DNA from 2 places in the Peptacetobacter sp. AB845 genome. Region 1 is predicted to be linked to the other one. Evidence: riboswitches for the same ligand, from Rfam matches in the RefSeq annotation. Region 1 holds a riboswitch; the other holds the start of a gene.
The links. A riboswitch is a leader RNA that binds a small molecule or an ion and turns the genes downstream of it on or off. The one in region 1 is predicted to bind glycine.

Region 2: linked by a shared signal. The riboswitch ahead of ACK2WO_RS10495 (GrdX family protein) and the one ahead of ACK2WO_RS00835 (alanine/glycine:cation symporter family protein) in region 1 are both predicted to bind glycine.

The regions. Positions count from the first base shown of each region.
Region 1 is NZ_CP180001.1:189,985-197,930, forward strand. It holds gene trhA (PAQR family membrane homeostasis protein TrhA) at 374-1,024, shown strand; gene ACK2WO_RS00830 (DUF1097 family protein) at 1,117-1,584, shown strand; gene ACK2WO_RS00835 (alanine/glycine:cation symporter family protein) at 1,804-3,198, opposite strand; glycine riboswitch at 3,308-3,402, opposite strand; gene ACK2WO_RS00840 (heavy metal translocating P-type ATPase) at 3,687-6,578, opposite strand; gene ACK2WO_RS00845 (metalloregulator ArsR/SmtB family transcription factor) at 6,667-7,038, opposite strand; gene ACK2WO_RS00850 (amino acid ABC transporter ATP-binding protein) at 7,257-7,946, opposite strand, start outside.
Region 2 is NZ_CP180001.1:2,213,223-2,221,168, forward strand. It holds gene grdB (glycine reductase complex selenoprotein B) at 98-1,405, opposite strand; gene grdA (glycine/sarcosine/betaine reductase complex selenoprotein A) at 1,424-1,900, opposite strand; gene ACK2WO_RS10480 (glycine/sarcosine/betaine reductase component B subunit) at 2,001-3,287, opposite strand; gene trxA (thioredoxin TrxA) at 3,361-3,678, opposite strand; gene trxB (thioredoxin-disulfide reductase) at 3,784-4,734, opposite strand; gene ACK2WO_RS10495 (GrdX family protein) at 4,906-5,283, opposite strand; glycine riboswitch at 5,379-5,484, opposite strand; gene ACK2WO_RS10500 (M3 family oligoendopeptidase) at 5,822-7,513, opposite strand; gene nadC (carboxylating nicotinate-nucleotide diphosphorylase) at 7,579-7,946, opposite strand, start outside.

The DNA.
Region 1 (7,946 bases):
TTATATCTCTTAACTTATTTTCATATTATCATCTAAATGATAATAATTTCCATACTTATATAATTTTACTATACTTTTTAAATTTATATTCAAATTTTCTATGATATTATTTATTATAACTATTATAAATTTTACTTATGAACATTTATTCTTTAAATATGAGTATTATTCCAAAATATAACTAAAGTTGTTTTTAGAATAATTAAATGTAAATTTAAAGCATTAAGTATATAATATGTAGTATAATAATATCTATACGTTTGATTATTTTGGGATAATATCATTAAAATATATTTAAAGATATTAACAAATGTAAGTAATATATTTTTAAATTAACGGACTAAATTTAACCGTTTGAAAAGGAGGAATTGTTTTGAGTTTCAATTATGTAAGAGAACCTGGCAATGGATTTACTCATTTATTTGGTGCTATTTTATCTTTTGTTGGACTTTTAGCACTAGTTATTAAAACTTCTATAGTAATGCCTACTCCATTAGCTATAACTTCTGTGATAATTTTTGGAATAAGTATGATTCTTTTATATACAGCTTCTACTGTATATCATTTGGTTATTTCTTCAGATAAAGTTATCGCTTGGCTGAGAAAAATAGATCACTCTATGATATTTGTGTTGATAGCTGGTTCATATGCACCATTTTGTATGATTTCACTAAATGGCAAAGGCGGATATGCTTTATTTGCAATAGTCAGCATTGCAGCTATTGCGGGTGTCTGCTTTAAACTAATTTGGTTTAATTGTCCTCGTTGGATTTCTACAATAATATATATCGCAATGGGTTGGGTTTCTGTAGCCCTTATAGTTCCACTTTATCATGCACTTTCACTTAGTGGACTTATGCTTCTTGTTGTAGGAGGATTATTCTACACAATAGGCGCTGTAATATATGCTACTAAACCAAAATTTTTAGAGTTTAAACATTTCGGTTTCCACGAAATTTTCCATATATTTATAATCCTTGGAAGTCTATGCCACTTCTTCTGTGTATTCTTCTATGTTTTATAAATTATTGTATTGATATTTTACTCTATACATTGATATAATTAGTTGATATGTCTATATAGATATATCAACTATTTTTTTATAAGGAGAAATATATGTCAAAAAAATTATCTAATAATACTCTATCAGCTTTTGCAACAGCTCTTCTTTGTACAGTTTGGATGGTTATTGCAAATGCGACAGGTCTTTTAGGTTGGGCTGGTTTTGCAGGATGTACAGCTTATTTTGCTGGACCTAAAAAAGGTGTGTCTGCTCTTCCACTTACTTTTGCTTGTGTTGGAAGTGGTGTGGCTTATGCATTAATATCAGTTCATTTAGGAAATCAGATAGACTTTGCCCAGATAGGCCTTGTATTTACATTTGTAACTACATTCCTTATGTGTGCAGGTGGAAAAATAGGTATAATCTCATTCGTTCCAGGGGCGTTCATGGGTTCATTCTCTACATTTGCTGCTGGTGGGGACTTTATGATAATACCTTCTATTGCAGCAGGTATAATATTAGGACTTTGCTGTGATACATTAGGCAAAAAATTATGTGCTATGTTTGGCTCAGAGGAATAAATACTTTAAAAAACAAAAAGAGATGTAACAGTTTTCTATTACATCTCTTTTTCATTGTTTTGTCTTTTGAATCTTAAATCTTAACTTTATATTTAATATTGATTTCGCACCACCAAAATCAATACTATAAACTCACTTAATATCTCCCGATTTTACTATTATTTAAATCAATTAATCTTATACTTATAATTTTATACTTTTAATATGAAATTTTATAGTTTATTTTTGATCCTTATCTGAATCTCCATTTACATATTTCTTGTATATCCCCATTACTACTCCACTAAGTGCAAATAGTGCTATAGCATTTGGTATAACCATTAAACCATTGAAACAGTCAGCTAACTGCCAAACTAATTCAACTTTTAATGTAGATCCAACTATTATAAATAGTATAACTATTAGTGAATATATTTTTACTGCCTTCTGTCCGAATAAATATTTTACGTTTATCCGTCCAAAGAAATGCCATCCAAGTATAGTAGAGAATGCGAAGAATAATAAGCATATTGCTATAAATAAATCTCCTCCACTACCAAAAGTATTTACGAAAGCTGTCTGAGTAAGTGCTATACCTTCTTTTCCTGAATCTAAAACACCACTAGTTAATATAGAGAATGCTGTTAAGTTTAATATTATGAAAGTATCTATAAATACACTGACCATAGCTGTTAATCCCTGTTCATGAGGGTTTTTAGCTGCTGCTCTTGCGTGTGCATGAGGTGTAGAACCCATACCAGCTTCATTAGAGAATAATCCTCTTGCTACACCGTAACGTATAGCTTCTTTTATAGATATACCAACTGCACCACCAAGTACTGCTTTTGGATTAAATGCTCCAACTATTATCATTTTAAAAGCTTCAGGAACTTCTGATATATTCATTCCTATTAAAGCTAAACTTCCTATTATATATACGAATGCCATTATAGGTACTATTTTTTCAACAACTGATGCCAATCTCTGTGTTCCACCTATAAACACAAATCCCGCTACTACAGCTATTAATAAACCAACTGTTATTGGAGGTATGTTTATATTTCTACTTGCAAAAACTTCTGAGAATGCTGCACCAATTGAGTTTGACTGAACCATATTACCCATAAATCCAAGTGCAAATATTATTAATACTGAGAATGTCGCTGCTAAGACTTTACCAAATTTCCCTTTAAATGCAGCTCTGATGTAGTATACAGGTCCTCCTGTTACCTCGCCATCTACAACTGTTTTATATTTCTGAGCAAGAGTTGCTTCTGAATAAATTGTAGCCATTCCAAAGAATGCACTAAGCCACATCCAGAATATAGCCCCTGGTCCACCAGAAAGAAGTGCTGTAGCTGCACCAGTTAAGTTGCCTGTACCAACCTGAGCTGCTATAGCTGTTGCTAATGACTGGAAAGGTGTCATTTCACCGTGTTCTTTCTTTTCACCATTTAACTTTAGGTTTCCGAACACTAATCTGAAGCCCTCTCCAAATTTTCTAACCTGTATAAATTTTAATTTGAATGTGTAGTATATTCCAACTCCACATAAGATGAATAGTAGTAAGAAATTCCATAAAAATCCATTTACGGCTACTACTATGTCTAATAGATTGTCTAAAAATAATTCCATGCGTTTACTCTCCTTTTCTTTTATTTTTGGAAATAAAAATAGAGCTGATATATCAGCTCCAAAAAATAAGAGTAGAACATTTGCAAACAGACTTTTAAAATTTAATCTGCCTTACTGCTCTGTCCTTTTGCCTGAGAGATTTGCAAACCAAGTTTGCGTACACCTTCGGCGCCCCTTTTTTGGAGACTCTCCAGAGTTCCTAATAGATTTTATTAATATTTATAAATACAACTTATCCATCTGCTTTTTATAATATCATCTATTTTATTCAATTACAATATATTTTTTAAATTAATTATAATTTTCAAAAAACACACATATTTTATTTTTATTTTTATAAAATATGTGTGTTTTATTGTTAATTTATTTATTTTTAGATGTATACAATTATTTTTTTTACAGTACTAAAAAATAATTGTATCTATATAAAGAGTTTCTATTTTTCTATACTTTTGTTTATTAAGCTACTAAATTATATTAGCTTAAAACTATTCTTTAAGTGTTCTCATTGCATTTAATACTGCTATAAGAGCAACTCCTACATCTGCAAATATTGCTTCCCACATATTTGCAACTCCACCAGTACTCATAAGCATTACTATTACTTTTACACCCATTGCAAATACTATATTCTGCCAAACAATTTTATTTGTTTTTTCAGATATTCTCTTAGCTATAGGTAGTTTTGATAATTCATCTGTCATAAATACTATATCACTTGCTTCTATAGCAGCATCAGATCCAACACCACCCATTGCTATACCTACATCTGCTCTAGCTAAAACTGGGGCATCATTTATACCATCACCTATGAATATTGTATTTCCTGTACTATTTTCATTTGCGATTTCTTCAAGTATTTCAACCTTCTGATTAGGTAGAAGTCCTGAATAATGTTTGTTTACTCCAACTTCTTTAGCTATTTTAGCTGCAGCAGCTTCATTATCACCAGTTAGCATAACTACATTTGTTATTCCAACTTTTCTCATTTCTTCTATTGCTCTTTTACTATCTTCTTTAACTTCATCAGATATTACTATACATCCTGCAAATTTTCCATCTACTGCAACATATACAGTTGTTCCGCTTTCTTCTATTTTTTTGTATTCTATATTTTCACTATCTAAAAGTTTAGAGCTTCCTGCAAGTATTGTTTTACCATTGTATAAAACTTTTATACCATGTGCTGCTATTTCTTCGTACTTGTCTATTTCACTTAATTTTACTTCTTCTTCAAATTTTTCATTATAGCTTTCCATTATAGATTTTGCTATTGGATGATTTGAGTTTGCTTCTGCAATAGCTGCATATTTTAATAACTCATCTTCTGACATTCCAACAGGATTTATTTCTGTAACCTTGAATACACCTTTAGTTATAGTACCTGTCTTATCAAGAACTACTGTGTTTGCTTTTCTTAAAGTTTCTAAATAGTTACTTCCTTTTATAAGTATACCGTTTTTAGATGCAGATCCTATTCCACCAAAGAAACTTAGAGGTATTGATAATACTAATGCACAAGGACATGAAACTACTAGGAATATTAATCCTCTGTATAACCAATCTCTAAATACAGCACCTTCAATAACTAGTGGTGGTATAAATGCTACAGCTAATGCCAATCCAACAACTATTGGAGTGTAATATCTACAGAATTTTGATATAAAGTTTTCTGTCTGAGATTTTCTACTTCCTGCATTTTCAACCATATCAAGTATTTTAGCAACTGTAGATTCTCCGTATTCTTTAGTTACTCTTACATAAATTAATGCGTTTGTATTTATTGTTCCTGATACAACTTCTTCTCCTGGTTTTACACTTCTAAGTACAGATTCACCAGTTATTGCAGAAGTATCAAGCATTGCTTCACCTTCTGTTACAATTCCATCTAGAGGTACTTTTTCTCCAGGTTTAACTACTATTACATCGCCTACTTCAACTTCTTCAGGGTCTACCTGTATCATTTTTCCACCCTGAACTAAGTTTGCAAATTCTGCTTTTATTTCCATAAGTGCAGATATTGATTTTCTAGACTGTCCAACTGCTTTCTGCTGTAAATATTCACCTATTTTGTAGAATAACATAACTCCAACTGCTTCTGAATATTCACCGATTGCAACTGCACCGATTGTAGCTATAGACATTAGGAAGTTTTCATCTAATACCTGTCCTCTAAATAAATTCTTTATTGCTTTTAAAAGTACATCTCCACCTATTAAAATATATGCTGCTAAAAATACAACCACACCAAATGTACCTGTATTACCAACTGCCATTTCATATATTCCAAATGCGTATACGATTACTCCAATTATTATTTTTATTAGGTCTTTGTTTATTTCTTTCTTTTCTTTTCTTTTTTCCACCTTTTTAGGCTTACTTTCTTCATGCTCGTGGTCGTGATGATGGTCTCCACATCCGCATTCTTCTCCGTGTTCGTGGTCGTGATGATGACCTCCACATCCGCATTCTTCTCCGTGCTCGTGGTCGTGATGATGACCTCCACATCCGCATTCTTCTCCATGGTCATGATCGTGGTGATGATGGTCACCACATCCACATTCTTCTCCATGCTCGTGGTGATGATGGTCTCCGCAGCCGCATTCTTCTCCATGCTCGTGATCGTGATGATGGTCTCCGCAGCCACACTCTTCTCCGTGCTCGTGGTCATGATGATGGCCTCCACAGCCACAATCTTCCCCATGGTCGTGATGATGTTCTTTTGAATTATTTTTTCTATTTGCGTATAATACGTTTAAATCTTTACTTCCTTTTATTGTTCCAGATTCTATGATATTTCCTTTATTATCAAATTCTAAAGCTCCTACAACTTTATTCTTTAATAAACTTACTGTTAAGCCACTTTCTGTTTCGTGGATTATTTTAGCTATTTCAGACATATGCTGTTTTGTAATATCTCCAGCTTTAGCAAATACAGATAATTTTTTAGCTACAAAGTTCATATTGCTATTTTCTACATAGCTTAATTTTGCAACTTTATCATTTATCTTTTCTGCACAGTGTGCACAGTTTAAATTATTTAATAGAAAATCAACTCTTATAACTTTATTTTTATCTATTTCTTCTTTTTTAGCTGACTTGATTATATTTCCCTTATTATCAAAACTTACTTCTCCAAGCACTTTATTCTTTAATAGACTTACAGTTAAGCCACTTTCTGTATCATGAATTATTTTTGCTATTTTAGACACATTATCTTCTGTTATATTTTCATTTTCCATGAACACAGATAATTTTTTAGCTACAAAATTCATATTGCTGCTTTCTACATAATCTAATTTTGAGACTTTGTCATTTATTTTTTCCGCACAGTGTGCACAATTCAAACCTTCTAATAGAAAATCTACTCTAGTACTCAATTTAATTCACTTCCTTTTTTAAAATTCGCTTATTTTTATCCACATTAATAACTATTTGTTGATATATTATATCTATTATTTCTAGCATTTATCTTCTATAAGTTTCGTTTACATGTTCCAATCCGCATTTTAATATTTCACTTATATGCTCATCGTCTAGTGAATAGAACACTGTTTTTCCTTCTTTTCTAAATTTTACTAGTCTAGCATTTTTTAATACTCTTAACTGATGAGATATAGCTGACTGAGTCATTCCAAGAAGTTCTGCTATATCGCATACACACATTTCATTAGAGAATAGTGCAAATATTATCTTCACCCTGGTTGTATCTCCAAATACTCTGAATAAATCTGATAAGTCCGCTAGTACTTCATCATTTGGCATTTCTTTTTTGGTTTTATCTACTATTTCTTCATGCACCTTTTTTTCTGTACAACAATCTATTTCTTTGTTTTTCATAGGTATTTCTCCTTTCTTAACGTTTTAATATATGAATAACTGTTCATATATTCATTATAATCTGCTTACTATTTTTTTGCAATACTTTTTATAAAAATATATGAACAATTATTCATATTTTTTTAGAATCAGTCATTTCATTGATATACATTCATTTTATTTAATTTAGAGCAATAAAAAAGGACCAGTAGTTTTATACTGATCCTCTGATTACAATTTTAATTATCTATAAATTGTTTAAAGTAGCTTCTTGTTCTCTCATTTTTAGAATTATATAATAACTCATTTGGAGAACCTTCCTCTACAACTCTACCTTTTTCCATGAATATAATTTTATCTGCTATTTCAAGTGCAAATCTCATCTCATGAGTTACAATAAGCATTGTACATTCATGTTCATTTGATAATTCTCTTATTAACTCTAGCACTTCATTTACAAGTTCTGGGTCAAGAGAAGATGTAGGTTCATCAAACAATATTATCTCTGGATGAACAGCTAGAGCTCTTGCTATACCTATTCTCTGCTGCTGTCCACCAGATAATCTCGATGGATAATAATCTCTTTTATCCGCTAATCCTACTTTTTTTAGAAGCGCCATAGCCTCTTCTTCAGCTACTTTTTTATCTTTTTTCTGAACTAAAGTCATCGGCATCATAATATTTTCCAAAACAGTCTTATTTTTGAATAAAGAATAGTTCTGAAATACCATTGCCGTTTTCTTTCTAAGCTCTATACAATCCTTTGGAGACAAGTTCTTAGAATCTACAGAAAAGCCATCTATTTCTATAGTTCCTTCAGTTGGAGCTTCAAGTAAATTTATACATCTCAAAAGAGTAGATTTACCCGTTCCAGAAGGTCCTATTATAGCAGCAACTTCACCTTTTTTAAGTTCTAAATCTATACCATC
Region 2 (7,946 bases), 520 kb from region 1:
AACTTAATATAATTCTCTTAATATTATTATAGATTCCGCAGATGCCCGAAAGCATCCACGAAATCTATTATTTCAAAGTATTATTAGCTTTTATAGACTAGTCTTCAAATACTGTCTGTCCATCAACTTCTACAGTTAATGCGTGTAATGCTTTTTCTACTAATCCTCTTCTTAAAGATTTTTCTTCTTCAGGAGTTAATGCTGGGTTTCCTAAAGGATGAGGTATAGCTATTGTAGGAACTATTCTGTTAGCTCCAACTGTTAAAGATATTGGAACTACTGTACACATGTGTACTACTGGTAGTCCAGCTCTTTCTATTTCTTTTACCATAGTTGCACCGCAACGAGTACAAGTACCTCAAGTAGATGTTAGTATAACTGCATCTACACCAGCTTCAACTAGTTTTTTAGCGTATTCAGCTGCGAATTTTTTAGAACTTGCAACTGCAGTACCATTACCAACTGTTGAGTAGAAGTAGTTGTGTAATTTTCCTATTACGCCTTCTTTTTCTAAGTCTCTTAAAACGTCTACTGGTAAAACTCTATCAGAGTCTTCGTTACAGTAAACTGGGTCGAATCCACCATGAGCAGTTTCGTAAGTTTCTTCAGTAAGATCCATTACACCGTCTAAGCAGTATTCACCGTATTTAGATGCTGAAGAAGATTCTATTCTGTCTGGGTTTCCTTTTGGAACTATACCACCAGAAGTAACTAATGCTATTGTAGCTTTAGATAAATCTTTTACAGCTGGGTTAGGGTCTACTCTATCGAAGTCAGGCATTGGATATTCTGTTACGAATTCTTCACCTTTTATTTTCTTGATAAGCATATCAACTGCTCTCTTAGATCCTCTATCTTCTGCGAAGTAGTTAACTCTAACTCCTCTAGCTATGTATCCTTCTTCAGCTGGAGAACCTATTTCTTCTCCGTTAGCTAATTTTTTAGCTAATTTAGCCATTTTAGGAAGTGCTTTTCTCATTCCTGCTGCAGAGTCAGAAGTTTCTATTATATATAGATCTTTCTTGAACATATCTGCACCTGGGTTTTCTATATACATACCTGTTAAGCAAGGTATATTTAAAGCTTCTTTAACAACTTTAGTTATTGTACCTGCTGCAACACCGTATCTACCAGCATTGAATGCAGGACCAGCTATGAATAATTCTGGTTCGAAACTTTTTATTAATTCAAGTACTTCTGCACTTGCTTCATCCATATTTTCACCGAAGTAACTGTCACCACAAACAACTGTAGCAACTACTTCTATATCTTCACCTAATTTACTATTAAGCTGTACGCTTATAGGAGGTAAAGTTTCTGCCACATGTGGCTTAGTATCAGCTTTTTCTTCTCCACCTATTCCAGCGAAGAACTGGTTTACATAATGAACTGCTTTTATTGCCATTTCATTGTCCTCCTAGAATTAATTGTATTTACAATATTCGTCTCTTATTTCTTTCATTTCGTCAGCTATTTCGTCTACTTCAAGAACCATTTCCATCATTCCAACCTGTTCTTCGTAAACTTCTTCGTCGAATAATTCTTTAACTTCTTCTTCAACAACATGGTATACTGCTAATCCTAATTCAACACCTGCTAAAGGTCCAGCAAAAGTAGGGTCTCCTGCTGTAACTGTTTCTGCTGCAAGACCTGCAGCTTCGGCTTCAGCGGCACCTAGTAATATCACAAGATTTTCAGCTCCGAATTTATCGGCAGCATCTTTAACTCTCTTCTGATTTTCTAAGTCCATAGCCCCAGCAGCTGTTCAGACGAAACATTCTGTTGCTGAGAATATAACTTCTGCGCTGTCAACTGTTTTAACACATTCTTCTATTGCAGGTCCTGGCACACCATCACGGTCGCCTATTATCATGACCTTTTTATTTTCAAGTACGCTCATAATAGTCCTCCTAAATTAAATTTTTCTTTATTATTTTTTATATTTTTATTATTTATTTACAGTCTATTGCTGTAAAGTTGATTTTAATTTTAGATATTGATTAATATCCTTTTGCAGTTAAGTATCCGAAACCAGTTTCGTTAGTAGCACCAGTTATTGCCTGTATTTCTACTTCTATAGTTCCGTCTGGTCTTAATGCTCCAGCAGCTCCACCTGCTATTACATCAACATATTCTATATGTCCTATAACTTTGTCAAGTTTAGGTAAGTTTATAACCTGGTTAGCATTTCCTCCAGTTACAACAGCATTTGCTCTAACGTCTGCATCTGCTAATGACTGAGAAGCACCATCTCTACCAGCATATTCATCTGTTACTATAACAGTTTTAACACCCTGCATTTCTATTTTTTTACAGTTCATTATTAAGTCTGTATCAGGGTTACCGAAACCTTCCTGAGATACTATAACAGCATCTAATCCAAGGTATTTACATAATTTTGAAGACCAGTTTGAAGATCTTTCTTTGTCAGCTAAGTAAACATTTTCATTAGTTATTATAACACCCATGAAGTTTATTTCTTTTCCGTGCTGAGCATATAATTCTTCTATTACACCATTGTTCATGTGTACATAACTTGGGTTTTTGTCACATGCAGAAACACAGTTACCACTTACTATAGCAGTATCTAGTACTTCTGTTGGGTAAAGTATTGTTGGAACTATCTGTTTAGCATCTACACCGTATACGTATGTATCGTGTAATAGTCCCTGAGTCTGAAGCATGTAAACATATCCAACTTTTGGAAGTTCTGGATATTCTGCAGCCTGTTCGAATAATGGTTTAGTTTCATATACAGATACTTCATCAGGAGTAAGTTCTTTAGCAACTTTTCCTAAGTAAGCAGCAGCTTTGAATCCTATCATTCTAACAGCTTTTTCATGATCATGCTGTCTTAAACCATCTACTGGTTCAGCTATAACAACTACGTTGTTTAATTTTGAGAATGGAGTATATTTAGCTCCTTCTCCTGTCATGTCTACTATACCTTCCTGGAAACCAACTATTTTACCAGTTGTAACTACAGCAACACCTTTTAATGCGTGAGTTCTACCTTCACCAACTGTATCAACTTTAGATATGATACCTGGGAATACTCCTCCGTTACCTTCTACCTTAACTCTTGGTTCGATAACATCTTTAACTGGTGTTATTCTTATGCTTTCACCTGGGTGAGCTAATTCTATATCTATTGATTTGATATGTTCATCTCCACCTATTTCCTGTAGCATCTCTTCTTTGTTTACGAATAAAACACCATCTTTAACTTCAGTTTTTTCACCAAACTGAACATCTTTTATAAAGATTTTTCCTAATTCAAGACGCATAACGCACCTCCCATAAAATTTTGTATAAAATTAACCTTTTAAAATAAATTAATTAAAAGCTAATAATAGGCTCTTAAACGTATTTTTTGATCATAGCTTCTATGTTAGCTATTGTAGCATCATCTTTAGTAACTTCGTCTATTTTTTCTCCGTCTTTGTAAACAGCTAATGTTGGAAGTCCTAAAACTTTCTGTTTTATAGCAAGTCTTCTTGCTTTTGTTATATCCATTTCACAGAATTTCATTCCTGCAGCATATTTTTCAGCTAATTCATGTACTTCTGGCATTAAAGCTTTACATGGTTCACATCCCTGACTCCAGTAATCTACGAATACATATCCTTCTGCTTCTAATACTTCTGTTGCAAATGTGTCTTTGTCTAATGCTAACATCATTTTTTGTTCCTCCAATTTTTTATTTATTTTACCTGGAAGCCAAAAGGCTTCCAGAGTATATGCTTTTTTATTATTTTAATTTTTAAATTTAATCTTTACTTATTATTCAGCAAAGTGTTCTTCTATGTATTTTTCAGCCTGAGTTGCTGCTATTGCACCATCAGCTGTTGCAGTTACAACCTGTCTTAAAGGTTTCTGTCTGCAGTCACCAGCTGCGAATACACCTGGTATGTTAGTTCTCATGTGGTCGTCAGTTAATAAGTAGTTCTGTTCGTCCATATCTAATATACCTTTGTATAAATCAGTCTGAGCTATAACACCTATGAATACGAATACACCCATTGTTCCGTCTTCTTCATCAGCGAAATATTCATGAGTTTCTCCAGTAACTGTATTTTTGAATACTACAGATTCTAGTATTCCGTCACCTTTTATTTCTTCAACTACTGTATCTAGTAAGAATTCTATTTTAGGGTTCTTTCTTGCTTTTTCTTCTATACTCTTAGCACATCTGAATCCCTGTCTTCTGTGAACTATTGTAACTTTTCTAGCGAATTTAGTTAAGTACATAGCTTCTTCTAAAGCACTGTCTCCTCCACCAACTACGAATACTTCGAAGTCTTCAAAGAAGTCAGCATCACAAGTTGCACAGTAAGAAACACCTTTACCAGTGAATTCTGCTTCTCCTGGGCATCCTATTTTTCTTGGGCTTGCACCAGCTGCAACTATAACAGCTTTAGTTCTATATTCTGTACCACTTTCACCTTTTAATACTTTTATATCTCCTTCAAGCTGAACTTCAACTATACCATCTCTTTTTATTTCAGCACCGAATTCATCACACTGCTGAACCATTCTAGCTGTTAAAGATGGACCACTTGCATTTTCAACAGATCCAGGATAGTTTGCAACTTCATGAGTTATAACTATCTGTCCACCATTTTTAGTTTTTTCTAATATTAGAGTTTTCATTTTAGCTCTAGCTCCGTATATTCCTGCAGCTAGTCCAGCTGGTCCTCCACCGATTATGACTATGTCATATAAATTTTCCATTTCGTCATCCTCCTGATTGAAATATAAATCTTTTATTAATTTAAAATTCAAAATTTAAAACAATATTATTATTTTGAATAGTAATTACTAGTACAACTTCTTAAAAAATGTTTTCCCGTTATACAGGTATGTCTGTAAATGTTTTCCAATTAACCGTCTAATACTATTCTTTTAATACTCATACTGGATTCTCGAGATTGTGTTAGTCATTATATCTAAGTCTATAACTCTAAAATCATCCATAACACTCTCTATCCAATTTGGAGTTACTTTATCATTTTGGAATTTAGAAGCTGTATTTATAGCATCTTCTATTAGTTCCACTGACTGAAAATCTAATCCAGCTCCATCAGCCATTATAACTGTTCTGTAAGGAGTTTCATTAGGTTTAACACTTCCATAAAGCGGATGTGAAAGTAATCTACATCCTTTGTGAATATGTTTTCTGCATTCTTCAAGAACACCTATGTAAGATGTATCAATAAGTCTTACATCCATTTCAGGAAAACTATCCTTTATTTTAGAATTATTTGTTACTATAAACATCATTACACTCTCTTTCATCCTAGAAACTTTAAACAAAAAAACAGAGAAAACAAATTTCCCAATTTGTCTTCTCTGTCAAAATTCTTTTTCAGAGATCTGTCCGCTATATAGTATATTCACCTGAGAAATTCACATTTACTATTGGGAAATAGTAGATGTTTGTACCTTCGGTCCCCATTTAAGGAAGTCTCCTATACGCTTCATCCAGAAATATTTTTTTGCTTGTTTCTATATTTGTTAAGTTAAGTATATAAATTTTCGATACAAATATCAAGCCTTTTTTTTAATTTTTTTCTATTATTTTTTCAAATATTTTTCACATTATTTTCTAATAACTTATAAAAGTTAGTTATATACTTGATTTTAACCACTTACATCTTTGAATTTTTCTTAAGGTTGTTAGTTATATTTTTTTATTTTTTTGGCTTTTTCATCTGTTTTATTTTATTTTCTATATATATATTAAAATTTATATTATATTTAACATAATATTCTTTAACTATTGTAAATATTTAAACTGCACTATATGAAGTTGCATAAATTACTTTCTGTCTATCTTACCAACACTCCAATTATAGATTTTTCCTATAATGTTATCTAAACACCCTTCTTCAAATGGAGATTTTAAATTTCCTGCATTTACAGTTTCAACAAAAGATCTTTTACCTGCATCCCTACAAATTTCCATATAATTTTCTAAAACTTCATCATAATTTTCTTCCATATTGCTCCAAATCTGTAGAGCACATACCTCCGCAAGTGCATAATCTATATAATAAAATGGATTTTTAAATATATGTCCTTGTTTAAACCACCAACATCCCTTTTCTAAAAACTTATTTCCGTCATAGTTTTTCCACGGTGTATATATTTTTTCTAACCTTCTCCATTCTGAATTTCTCTCTTCTGGAGTAAGCTTTGGATTTTTATAAATAATATGCTGAAATTCATCTACAATCATGCAGTAAGGAATCAATCTAACAATCGTTGCCATATGAGTTCTTTTAAATTTTTCCTCATCATCTTTAAAGAATAACTTCATCCAAGGCCAAGTTAAAAGCTCCATAGTCATAGAGTGTATCTCACAACAATCAAGAGTTGGGAAATTTATTTCAGGCATATCTATATTTCTCGACATATATAACTGGAATGCATGTCCAGCTTCATGAGTCAATGTATCCACATCATCAAAAGTCTTATTAAAATTAGAGAAAATAAACGGTGCTTTTATTTCTGGAATATATGTACAATATCCACCAAATCCCTTAGATTCTTTTGTTTCTAAGTCCATAAACCCATTTTCTATCATGAAGTCAAAAAATTCGCCGGTTTCTTTAGATAATTCATGATACATTTTTGATGCTGCTTCTAGTGTTTCATCGTAATCTGTTACAGGCTCCATATTCCATCCAGGATACTCAACATCATCGTCATAATATTTCAACTCATCAATGTTTAGTCTTTCTTTCTTTTGTTTATTAAACTCATCTACAAGAGGAATCCATTTTTCTCTAACTTCTTTTCTAAACTTATCCACATCTTTTTCAGTGTATTCTGTTCTTTTCATTCTTAAATATCCTAATTCTACAAAATCATCATACCCTAATTTTTTAGCCATTCTATTTCTAACTTTTACTAATTCTTCAAAAACAGAATTAAATTTGTCTTCAATTGATTCAAAATAATTATAGAACCGTTCAGAAGCTTTTTTTCTTTCTTCTCTATTATCCGATAACATATACTTATTCATCTGTGATAAATTATTGTATTTTCCATCATATAATATTTTTGCAGATGCTAGCAATTTTGTATATTCTGAGCAAAGTTTATTTTCTATTTTTAAATCTTCAACTATTTCTTCTGAAAATTCCTTTAAACTAAATTCAACAAGTTTATAAAAATGTCTTCCATATTTATTTTCTATTTCCTCTTTAAAGTCTGAATTTACAATAGCTTCATAGAATATTTTATCTATTTTTTTATACTCTGGACCATATTCATCCCAGTACTTATTTTCTATAGATATGCTTTCATCATGTGTGTTTATACTATAATTTATTGAAGCTAATGTTTTCATACTTTCTACATGATTTCTTATTTTATTTATTTCTACTATATTATTATCGAATGCTTCAAAGCTTTTACATTCTGACATACTGTTTACTAACGATACTATTTTTGTATTAATTTTTTCAAAATCAGGTCTTTCATATTTATACTCTGAAAATTTCATTTTGCCTCCTTCAAAAAAAGCTGTATAAGAATAATCCTATACAGCTATCTTTTTTATATAATTTATTATATATTTCTTAAGTTTTTCATGCTTATATCAAGTGCTTTTACTGAGTGAGTAAGTGCTCCTGATGATACAACATCAACACCTATTTTTCCAATCTCTTCTATATTATCTAGCGTAACATTTCCAGAGAATTCTACTATTGCTTTATGATCTATTATCTCTAAAGCTTTTTTAGCAGTTTCAATGTCCATATTGTCTAGCATTATTATATCTGCTCCAGCTTCTACAGCTTCTTTAACCATGTCTAGAGTTTCTACTTCAACCTCTATTTTAGTAACAAAAGATGCGTAGTTTCTAGCTGCTTCTATAGCTTCTTTAACGCCACCTGCAGCCCCTATATGGTTATCTTTAAGCATTACAGCATCAG